One region of the Isoalcanivorax pacificus W11-5 genome, then DNA from elsewhere that is predicted to be linked to it. Evidence: predicted binding sites of a transcription regulator. Region 1 holds the regulator's gene; the other holds the start of a gene.
The links. The regulator PhoB, encoded in region 1, activates phosphate uptake and scavenging genes when phosphate is short. The targets are predictions, from matches to a motif close to TGTCATANNNNTGTCANA.
Positions count from the first base shown of each region.

Region 2: the regulator PhoB is predicted to act here: its motif matches at 2,793-2,810, upstream of ppk1 (polyphosphate kinase 1).

Region 1 covers NZ_CP004387.1:3,954,083-3,959,523, reverse strand. Annotated here, with positions in the region: gene S7S_RS17820 (hypothetical protein) at 1-667, opposite strand, end outside; gene phoR (phosphate regulon sensor histidine kinase PhoR) at 1,000-2,316, opposite strand; gene phoB (phosphate regulon transcriptional regulator PhoB) at 2,410-3,114, opposite strand; gene ubiA (4-hydroxybenzoate octaprenyltransferase) at 3,311-4,189, opposite strand; gene S7S_RS17800 (chorismate--pyruvate lyase family protein) at 4,245-4,823, opposite strand; gene rd (rubredoxin) at 5,059-5,223, shown strand; gene S7S_RS17790 (NAD(P)/FAD-dependent oxidoreductase) at 5,298-5,441, shown strand, end outside.
Region 2 covers NZ_CP004387.1:423,904-429,344, forward strand. Annotated here, with positions in the region: gene ppx (exopolyphosphatase) at 1-613, shown strand, start outside; gene ppk1 (polyphosphate kinase 1) at 652-2,748, opposite strand; gene hemB (porphobilinogen synthase) at 2,852-3,865, opposite strand; gene S7S_RS02040 (FAD-dependent oxidoreductase) at 3,954-5,441, shown strand, end outside.

The sequences.
Region 1 (5,441 bases):
GTTCCATCATGCCGCGCAGGCCGCGAATCGGCTTGCCGTCTTCGCTGGAAAAGCCGATGCGGTGCCGGCCTGCGGTGGCGAAATACAGGCGCTGCGCCGTGCGCGTGAGCAAGCCGTAGCTGACCGAATAACTCAGCCGCAGCAGGCTGCGCTGTGCATCCAGCGGCACGGCTTCAATGCGGATTTCATAATCACGCGTGCCGAACGGCCCGTCGGCACCCAGCATGCTGACGGCAAGCCGCGTGTCCGTGCGGGCTTCTTCGCGAAAAAGGTAGTCATTGCGGAACGACTTCTCCGGCGGCTGGTAATGCATGCGCCCGCTGTAGAGCGTGACCCGCCCGCCGCTGTCATCCTCGCGGTACACGCATGCCTTGATATTGAAATGCAGAAAGGTGATTTCACACCAAGGGTCGATGCCGGTCAGCGCGGTGCTCAATACGGCAAACGGATAATCGACAATCGCATCGACACTGCCCCGTGCGGTGTCGCCCTGTTCTTCCGACCGGATCAGCAGGCGTGACGCCAGCCCTTCACGGCGTATGGTCTCGGCCAGGGTCGCGGCGGAGATCGTCGAAGCATGCAGCGACGTAGCCCACAGGCTGGTCGTCAGCAGGCAGAGGATAAGCAGCAGTCCCGGCCGTGGCCGGGTGGGCGCCAGGGAATGCATGGGTGATAGCCTAGCCTCTTGGCCAGAGGGTGGGTAGGGGCGTTGCCGGCCTCTTGATGGCGTGGGAGGCGGCGGGCGAGGCCGAGTTCCTCGAAGCAACAGGCTTCTATGAACAACGCGTTCAGGGATTGGGCGCTGCGCTGATTGATGAGCTGGAGGTAACGCTACTGCGAGCAGCTGACGCTATGGCCCATTGAGGCATCACCCGATATCCGGCGCGTAGTGATGCAACGCTCCCCTTTCTCCATTCTTTATCGCGCTATCGACCAGCAGATACTCGTGCTGGCGGTGGCACATCATCGCCGCCGGTCTCAATACTGGCTGACACGAACTTAACCCGCTTCCTCCACACTCTGCGCCGGCGCCAGCCGGTGCGGCGGGAAATGACAGGTAAAGGTGCTGCCCTTGCCCGGCTGGCTCTGGATTTCCAGCCGCGCGTTGTGGCGGATCAGTACGTGCTTGACGATCGCCAGGCCCAGGCCGGTGCCGCCGGTCTGGGTGACGCGGCTGGAGTCCGGGCGGTAGAAGCGTTCGGTCAGGCGCGGGATATGGCGCGGGTCGATGCCGACGCCGTTGTCATGCACGCTCAGGTGGCCGCCCCGGTCATCTTCCCACCAGCGGATTTCGATGCGACCGTTTTGCGGGGTGTACTTCACCGCGTTGGTGATCAGGTTGCCGAACGCACTTTGCAGCTCTGCCGGGTCGCCGAACACAGTGGCGCTCGGGTCCACTTCCAGGTGCAACTCGTGGTTTTTTTCCGGGTCGGTGGCCTGGCCATCCTGGCGCAGGCGGCGCAGCATCGGCGCAATCTGCACGCGCTGGTTGTGCTTGTCGGCCTCGGTGCCTTCCAGGCGCGCGAGCAGCAGCAGATCGTTGATCAGGGCCTCCATGCGCTGGCTCTGCTGGTTCATCTGCAGCAGTGCGCGGTGCACGCGTTTCTGCTCTGGCGGCATGGTATCGATCAGGGTTTCCAGGTAGCCCTTGAGCACGGTCAGCGGTGTTTTCAGCTCGTGGCTGACGTTGGCGACGAAGTCCTTGCGCATCTGTTCCAGGTTGTGCAGCCGTGTCACATCGCGCACCAGCACCAGCCATTCGCCGGCACCGAAGCGGGTGATGGTGTATTCCAGCTGCACGTTGTCATCCAGCGGCGATGGCAGATCGATGGGCTGTTCGAAATTGCCGGCCTGCAGATAGGTGACAAAGCGCGGGTCGCGGACCAGGTTGGTGAACGTCTGGCGGCGGTCCTGCGGGGCGCGGAAACCGAGCAGGCGTTCGGCGGCCAGGTTCCAGTATTCCAGCCGGCCGCGTTTGTCGACCACGACCACCGCGTCGCGCAATGCGGTAACGGAGCTTTCCGCGCGGCTGATCAATTGCTGCAGGTCATCGCGTGCTGCGTATTCCTTGCGCAGCATGCGGTAGATGGCGTCGAACAGTTCGCCCCAGGCGCCGGTGCCCTCCGGGGGTTCCCAGTCGTCGGGGTAACGCATGATCCAGCGATGGAAACGCACCAGCTGGCCGAAGGAATAACCGATGTAGGCAATCGGCAACAGCGCCGCCGGCCACAGGGTGCCAAGATACCAGGACAGCGCAAAGCCGATCACCAGCAGCAGGGCGATACGGCGCAGTTCGGTGTTCGCAGTAAAATTCAAGCCGGTTTCTCCACCATCGGCACGCGCTACGTTGTCCGGTGACCCAGGCAGGTCATCCGGTCAGCGCAGTGTACCCTGCCGCCACGGCGTGCGTCAGGCGACGCGCGGGGTCTTGATGGAGAAGCGGTACCCGGTGCCGCGCACGGTCTGGATGAACCGGTCGAAATCATACGGCGACAGGGCCTTGCGCAGGCGGCGGATGTGGACGTCGATGGTGCGGTCTTCCACGTACACGTTGGCACCCCACACCTGGTCCAGCAGCTGCGTGCGGGAGTAGGCGCGTTCCTGGTGGCTCATGAAGAATTCCAGCAGGCGGTATTCGGTCGGGCCCATGTCCACCGGGTCGCCGTTGGCGGTGATGCGGTGGCTGACCGGGTCCAGGCACAGGCCTTCCACTTCGATGGCTTTCTCGGCGCCACCGGCAGACGTGCGGCGCAGCACGGCCTTGATGCGCGAGATCAGTTCGCGGGTGGAAAACGGCTTGGTGATGTAGTCATCCGCGCCGACGTCCAGGCCCTGGATCTTGTTGTCCTCTTCGCTCTTGGCGGTGAGCATGATGATCGGAATTTCCGAGGTGCCCTCGTCGCGCTTGAGGCGGCGGGCCAGTTCGATGCCGCTCACCGAGGGCAGCATCCAGTCGAGCAGCACCAGCTCCGGGCGTGCATCGACAATGATCTCGTGAGCCTGCTGGGCGTTTTCCGCTTCCAGCACTTCAAAGTCGGCCAGCTCCAGCGCCACCGCGACCATCTCGCGGATCGCCGGCTCGTCGTCAACAATCAGGATCTTGTGTTTGCTCATGGCGGTCAGTTTTTTCGCTAATGGTTTAGGGTGCCCATTAGATGGCCGTTTAGTGACAAGAATATGACACCGCCACCGCTGTCAACAGCAGGCCGACGGCCCCGCCAGCGTGAAACCCCGCAAATGGCGTGGTTTGGGAGATATGAGCGGCCGCAGTGTAAAAATTTTTACATTTCTGTCGGCCGGTCACGGTGATTCAGCGCAGCAGGTATTGCAGCCACAGGCCCGCGAAGATAGCCAGGCCCACCCACTGGTTATTGAGGAAGGCGCGGAAGCAGGCCGCCGGTTCGCGGTCACGGATCAGCCACTGCTGGTAGACGAACAGCACAGCGGCGACGGCCAGCCCCAGGTGCCAGGGCCAGCCGAAATCCAGGCCGCGGCCGAGCAGCCACAGTGGCCACAGTGTCAGGGCCTGCAGCACACCGATGATCAGCCGGTCGGCGTCACCGAACAGAATGGCGGTGCTCTTGATGCCGATCTTGAGGTCGTCCTCGCGGTCGCACATGGCGTACTGGGTGTCGTAGGCCACGGTCCACACCACCTTGGCGGTGAAGATCAGCCAGGCCGCCGCCGGCAGGCTGCCCGTCTCGGCCGCAAACGCCATCGGGATGGCCCAGCCAAAGGCGGCGCCGAGAAACAGTTGCGGCAGGAAGGTGAAGCGCTTCATGAAGGGGTACAGGATCGCCAGCCCGGCGCCGCCAAAAGAAAGATAGAAGGTGAAGCGGTTCAGCGGGATCAACAGCAACAGCGCCAGCACCAGCAGGCCGGCGAACAGCAGCAGCGCCTGTTTCGCGCTCAGGGCGCCGGTGGCCAGTGGCCGCTCGCGGGTGCGGGCCACGCTGCCGTCGAAATCACGGTCGGCAAAGTCGTTGATCACACAGCCGGCGGCGCGCATCACCCAGACGCCGGCAATAAACACCAGGATCACGGTCAGGCTCGGCGTGCCGTCGCCGGCCACCCAGACCGCCCAGAGCGTGGGCCAGAGCAGCAGCAAGGCGCCGATCGGGCGATCCAGGCGCATCAGCTGAATCCAGGGCCAGAGAGCGGGGTAGCGGGTCTGTATCGCAGCAAGCATCAGCGGTCTGCCTTGTCCGTGAAAGGCGTCATCATAGCGCCGATGGACACGGGCTTCAGCGCCGGTGATGGGAGGGCATGCCACCGGCGACGTCTGGCCGTGCCCACAGCGCCGGCAGGAAGAATTCCGCCACCAGACAGGGCTGGCCACGTTTCTCGAACAGCGACTCGCGCCCCCAGACCGGACCGTGTAGGCCGGGCACCGGCAGGCGGGCGCCATCGAGGCAGGTGACCCAGACGGCGCGCCGCGTGGCCTGCGGCGGCTTGAACAGCTCCAGGCCCAGTGAGCGGCGGGCCATATGACCGAGCACCCGGTTGGCGCCGCGCAGCGAGCGCAGTGGCAGCATGCTGCGCGCAAAGACCACCGGTTCGCCATCGAGCGTCAGCAACACTTCACGCAGTAGCGCATGCTGGCGCGGGCGCTGGCCGGCCAGGCGCAGTTCGGTGGCGGTGGGCCGGGTAATCAGTTGGCGCAGCGGCTGCACGGCGAAGCGGCCATGCTGGCGCAGGCGGCGGGTCAGGGAGCCGCTGTCGGCGATCCAGTCACCGATCACCGGGGGCAGGGGCTGGCGTCCAAGGGGTTGCCAGTGGCACTGTGCAGGCAGGATGGGACTGGGGTAAAACGGCTGCTTCACGGAAGAGGCTCCGGCCGGCTGGAGGATGCCGCGCGCACTATGCGCCAGGGTCCCGGTCTTGGCAAGAAACCGGCGGCGCATCAGGGTGGGTCATATGTTGCCAGAGGCGAATGGCATTGTGGCCCCGATGTCATTGATTTTTCATATGGGCGCCGCTAGTTTAGGCGCCTTCGCGGGTCACCCGGCTGCCTTCGCCGGCCGGTGACTTAGCCCCGGATAAGCGTGAGGAAAGATCATGAGAAAGTGGGAATGCGTAGTGTGCGGCTTCATTTATGACGAAGCCGAGGGCCTGCCGGACGAAGGCATTGCGCCGGGCACCGCCTGGGACGACGTACCGGATGATTGGGTTTGCCCGGATTGCGGCGTTTCCAAAGATGATTTCGAAATGGTGGAAATCTGATCCATCCCACCTGCGGGGCGCGACGCGCCCCGGACCGCCTGCCCTGATCAATGCCGCCGGACACCGAGAAGCCTATGGACCCCATTATCGTCATCGGAACCGGCCTGGCCGGTTTCAATCTGGTCAAAGAGCTGCGCAAGCTCGACCAGGATACCCCCGTGATCATGCTGACCGCCGATGACGGTCGTAACTATTCCAAGCCGATGCTCTCCACCGGT
Region 2 (5,441 bases), 640 kb from region 1:
GGAAGGGCTGCTGTATGACCTGCTTGGCCGGCTGGAACATGAAGACGTGCGCGAGCGGTCGATCCAGGCGCTGATGAACCGCCACCACGTCGATGTCCAGCAGGCGCAGCGGGTGGCGGACACCGCCCAGAGTTTCCTGGCCCAGGCCAGCGATGGCTGGACGCTGGCCGACACCATGGCGGCGGATGTCCTGCGCTGGGGAGCGCTGCTGCATGAACTGGGCCTGTCTGTCTCGCACAGCCAGTTCCACAAGCATGGCGCCTATCTTGTGCAGAATTCCGACCTGCCGGGCTTCTCCCGCCAGGAACAGCAGGCGGTGGCGGTGCTGGTGCGGGCGCACCGGCGCAAGATTCCGCTGTCTGCGTTCGAGGAACTGCCCGGTGATGACCAGGCCATGTTATTGCGGCTGAGCCTGCTGCTGCGGCTGTCGGCGCGGCTGCACCATGCGCGCAGTGATCAGCCGCTGCCGGATATCCGTGTCACGGTGGGGGCGAAAAAACTGGCGCTGGCGTTTCCGGAAGGCTGGCTGGCGGATCACCCGCTGACCCGGGCGGACATGGAGCAGGAGCAGGAGTTCTTCGAAGGCGGCGGTTTCGAGCTGATCATCACCTGAGGTTGTGCTTCAGGTGATGATCAGCCCGGCGACAGGCGTCAGGTGAGCCGCTCCAGCAGGACCTGCTGGGCGGTGATCAGCGGTTCGCCCTCGTTGAACGGGGCCCGCAGGTAGCTGCCGTCCGATTGCAGCAGCCAGGCCTGGCTGTTGTCCTGCAGATAGACTTCCAGCCCTTCATACAGAATGCGCTCGCGCAATTTCGGGTCGTTGATCGGGAAACAGGTTTCCACCCGGTTGATCAGGTTGCGCTCCATCCAGTCGGCGCTGGAAAGGTAAATGCGTTCCTCGCCGCCATGATGGAAGTAATGCACGCGGGTATGTTCCAGAAAGCGGCCGATGATCGAGCGCACACGGATGTTGTCCGACACGCCGGGCAGGCCCGGACGCAGGCAGCACATGCCCCGCACGATCAGATCAATCGGCACGCCGGCCTGGCTGGCGCGATAGAGCGCCTGCATGATCTGCGGGTCGGTGAGTGAATTGACCTTGGCGATGATGCGCGCCTTGCGGCCGGCCAGTGCCTCCTGCGTTTCGAAATCGATCAGCTCCAGCAGCCCGCTGTGCAGGGTGAACGGCGAATGCATCAGTTGCTTGAGCCGCGCCGCCTTGCCCATGCCGGTCAACTCCAGAAAGATCTTGTGCACGTCCTGGCACAGGCCTTCGTCTGACGTCAGCAAACCGTAGTCGGTATACAGTTTGGTGGTCTTGGTGTGGTAATTGCCGGTGCCCATGTGGGCATAGCGGCGAATGTTGCCGTTGGCGTCGCGCCGGATGATCAGCATCATCTTCGAGTGAGTCTTGTAGCCGACAATGCCGTACACCACGATGGCACCGGCTTCCTGTAGCCGGCGGGCGCCTTCGATGTTGCTTTCTTCATCAAAGCGCGCGCGCAGTTCCACCACGGCCGTCACTTCCTTGCCGTTGCGTGCAGCGGTTTCCAGATGATCGAGGATTTCCGAGTTGGTGCCGGTGCGGTACAGCGTCTGCTTGATCGCCAGTACCTTCGGGTCGCGCGCGGCTTCGGCAAGGTAATTCACTACCGGATTGAACGATTCGAACGGATGGTTGAGCAGAATGTCGCCCTGATCCACGACATCAAAAATGCTTTCGGCGTTCTTGATCCGGGCCGGCACGCGCGGGGTGAAGGGGGTATAGCGCAGGCGCGGGCGCTTTACGTCGGTGAACATGCGCGCCAGGTTCACCGGGCCGTTCACTTCGTACAGGTCTTCCTCGCCCAGCTCGAATTTCTGCAACAGGTATTCGATCAGGTGGCGTGGACAGTTGTCCGCGACTTCCAGCCGGACCTCGTCGCCATAGCGGCGCATCAGCAACTCGCCTTTCAACGCCAGCGCCAGGTCATCCACGTCTTCATCCACTTCCATGTCGGCGTTGCGTGTGACGCGGAACTGATAGCAGCCGGTCGCCTTCATGCCGGGGAACAGATCACTGACGTGTGCATGGATCATCGACGAGAGAAACACGAAATTGTCGTTACCGTCGTCACAGATGTCATCGGGAATGCGGATCAGGCGCGGCAATGAACGCGGGGCTGGCACGATGGCCAGCCCGGTCTGGCGGCCGAAGGCATCCTTGCCGTCCAGTGACACGATAAAGTTCAGGCTTTTGTTGACCAGACGCGGAAACGGGTGCGCCGGGTCCAGCGCGATCGGCGTCAGCACCGGATAGATCTGATCGCGGAAATAGCGTTTGACCCAGGTTTCCTGTTCGCTGGTCCAGTTCTCGCGACGCAGGAAATGCACACCTTCGCTGGCCAGGGCCGGCAACAGGATGTCATTGAGAATGTGATACTGGCGCGTCACGGCCTCGTGCACGATGGCACTGATGCGCTTGAGAATATCGCCAGGCAGCATGCCATCGAGCGTGGGTTGGCCGGTATTGGTCTGCAGGCGGTTTTGCAGCCCGGCGACACGAATCTCGAAAAACTCGTCCATGTTGCTGGAAAAGATCAGCAGGAAATTCAGCCGTTCCATCAGCGGCTGGCGCTCGTCCATGGCCTGTTCCAGCACGCGCAGATTGAATTGCAGCAGGCTGAGTTCCCGGTTGATGTAGTAGTCCGGATTGTCCAGGTCAGTGGTGGCGTTCGGCGTAACGTCGTCAGGGATGGAGGCGGTCATGCAGGGACATCCTGATCAGTGCGGCTGGGAGAGACTCCTTATCTAATTACATTCTTGTGACGGGGGGATTACAAGGCCCGCCCTGCAGGGCGGGCCCGGGCGTTCAGCGGCTCAGAAGCTGGGCGGCCTCTTTGGCAAAATAGGTCAGTACACCGTCGGCGCCGGCACGCTTGATGCCGGTCAGCGATTCCAGAATCACTTTCTCCCGGTCCAGCCAGCCATTCTGGAACGCGGCCACATGCATGGCGTACTCGCCGCTGACCTGATAGACGAATGTCGGCACGGCAAAAGCGTCCTTCACGCGGCGCACGATGTCCAGGTACGGCATGCCCGGCTTGATCATCACCATGTCGGCGCCTTCGGCCAGGTCCAGAGCGACTTCGTGCAGGGCCTCGTCGCTGTTGGCCGGGTCCATCTGGTAGGTCTGCTTGTCGGCCTTGCCGAGATTGCCGGCGGAGCCCACCGCATCGCGGAACGGGCCATAGTAGGCCGAGGCGTACTTGGCCGAGTAGGCCAGGATGCGCGTGTGGATATGCCCGTGCTGTTCCAGGCTGGTGCGGATGGCGCCGATCCGGCCGTCCATCATGTCGCTGGGTGCCACCACGTCGGCACCGGCCTCGGCGTGGCTGGTCGCCTGCTTCACCAGCGCGGACACGGTGACGTCGTTGATCACGTAGCCGTTGCTGTCGGTGATGCCGTCCTGGCCATGGGTGGTGAAGGGGTCCAGCGCCACGTCGGTGATCACGCCCATCTCCGGCACCGCCTGCTTGATCGCGCGCACGGCGCGCTGGGCCAGGCCGTCCGGGTTCCAGGCTTCGGCGGCATCCAGGCTTTTCACTTCCTGGGGCGTGACCGGGAACAGCGCCATGGCCGGGATGCCCAGCCGGGCCAGGGCTTCGGCTTCGCGCACCAGCAGGTCGATGGACAGGCGCTCGACGCCAGGCATGGAGGCCACCGCCTCGGTGCGCTGCTTGCCTTCGAGCACGAACACCGGGCTGATCAGGTCGGCGGGCGTCAGCACAGTCTCGCGCATCAGCCGGCGGGAAAAGTCGTCGCGGCGCATCCGGCGCAGGCGGGTGGCGGGCCACGGGGCCCGGTTGAAGGCAGGTCGGCTCACCTTGATCTCCGGTTGACTTGAGCTGGCGCATTGTAACGCACTCCGGGCCGCGAGCGATTACCATGGCCAAAAGCGCAAGGAGTCCTGCATGAAGAAAGCGGTGGTAGTGGTGCTGGTATTGGTCGCGCTGGTGGCCTGGTTTGCGCTGGACCTGGGCCAGTACCTGACATTGGCGGCCATCAAGGATCAACAGGCGCGCGTGGACGGGCTCTATGCCGAGCATCCGGTATGGCTGATTGGCGGCTACTTTCTGCTCTATGTGCTGGTGGCGGCGTTGTCGCTGCCGGGCGCAACGTTGCTGACGCTGCTGGGTGGCGCGGTGTTCGGGCTGGTCACCGGCACGCTGGTGGTGTCATTCGCCAGCTCCCTCGGCGCCACGCTGGCGATGCTGGTATCGCGCACGCTGTTTCGTGATCTGGTCAGCCGGCGCTTTGCCGGCACGCTGAGCAGGATCAATGCCGGCATCGACCGCGATGGGGCCTTTTACCTGTTCAGCCTGCGGCTGGTGCCGGTGTTTCCGTTTTTTGTCATCAACCTCGTGATGGGCCTGACGCGCCTGCCGGCACGGCGTTTTTACTGGGTCAGCCAGCTCGGCATGTTGCCCGGCACGCTGGTGTACGTGAATGCCGGCCGCGAGCTGGGACAACTGGACAGCCTGCGCGGCATTCTGTCACCGGGGTTGTTGTCAGCGTTTGCCTTGCTGGCGATTTTTCCGTGGCTGGCGCGTGCCGTGCTCAATCGTGTGCGGGCGCGTCAGCTTTACCGGGGCTGGCAGAAGCCGGCGCAGTTTGACCGCAACCTGATCGTGATCGGTGCGGGGGCGGCCGGCCTGGTCACGTCCTATATCGCTGCCGCAGTAAAAGCACGCGTGACCCTGATCGAAGCCGGCGAGATGGGCGGCGACTGTCTGAACACCGGCTGCGTGCCGAGCAAGGCGCTGATTCGCAGCGCGGCGGTGGTGCAGACGCTGCGCGAGGCGGAGCACTTCGGTATCCGGGCCGGCACGCCGGCGGTGGATTTTCCGCAGGTGATGGCGCGCCTGCGCGAGGTGATCCAGCGCATCGCACCGCACGATTCCGTCGAGCGCTATGAAAGCCTGGGTGTGGAATGCCTGCACGGCCATGCGCGGCTGACCTCGCCCTGGACGGTATCGATCAATGGCCGCACGCTCAGCGCCCGGCATATCGTCATCGCCACCGGTGCGCGACCACGCGTGCCGCATATCCCCGGCCTGGCGGACAGCGGTTATCTCACCTCGGAGACGCTCTGGCACCTGGAGGCGCTGCCGGCAAGGTTGCTGGTGATGGGCGGTGGCGCCGTGGGGGTGGAACTGGCGCAGGCGTTCGCCCGGCTGGGCAGCGCAGTCACCGTAGTTGAAACGGCGCCGCGCCTGCTGCCCCGCGAAGACGAAGCGGTCAGCGAGGCGGTGGCCGCAGCCCTGCGTGCCGACGGCGTTACCCTGATGACCGGCTACCGTGTGTTGCGTGTGGATGAGCAGGCCGGCGAAAAACGCCTGCATTGTGGTGCGGCAGCGCCGGACGGCGACCCGGTGACGGTGACTGGCGATGCGTTACTG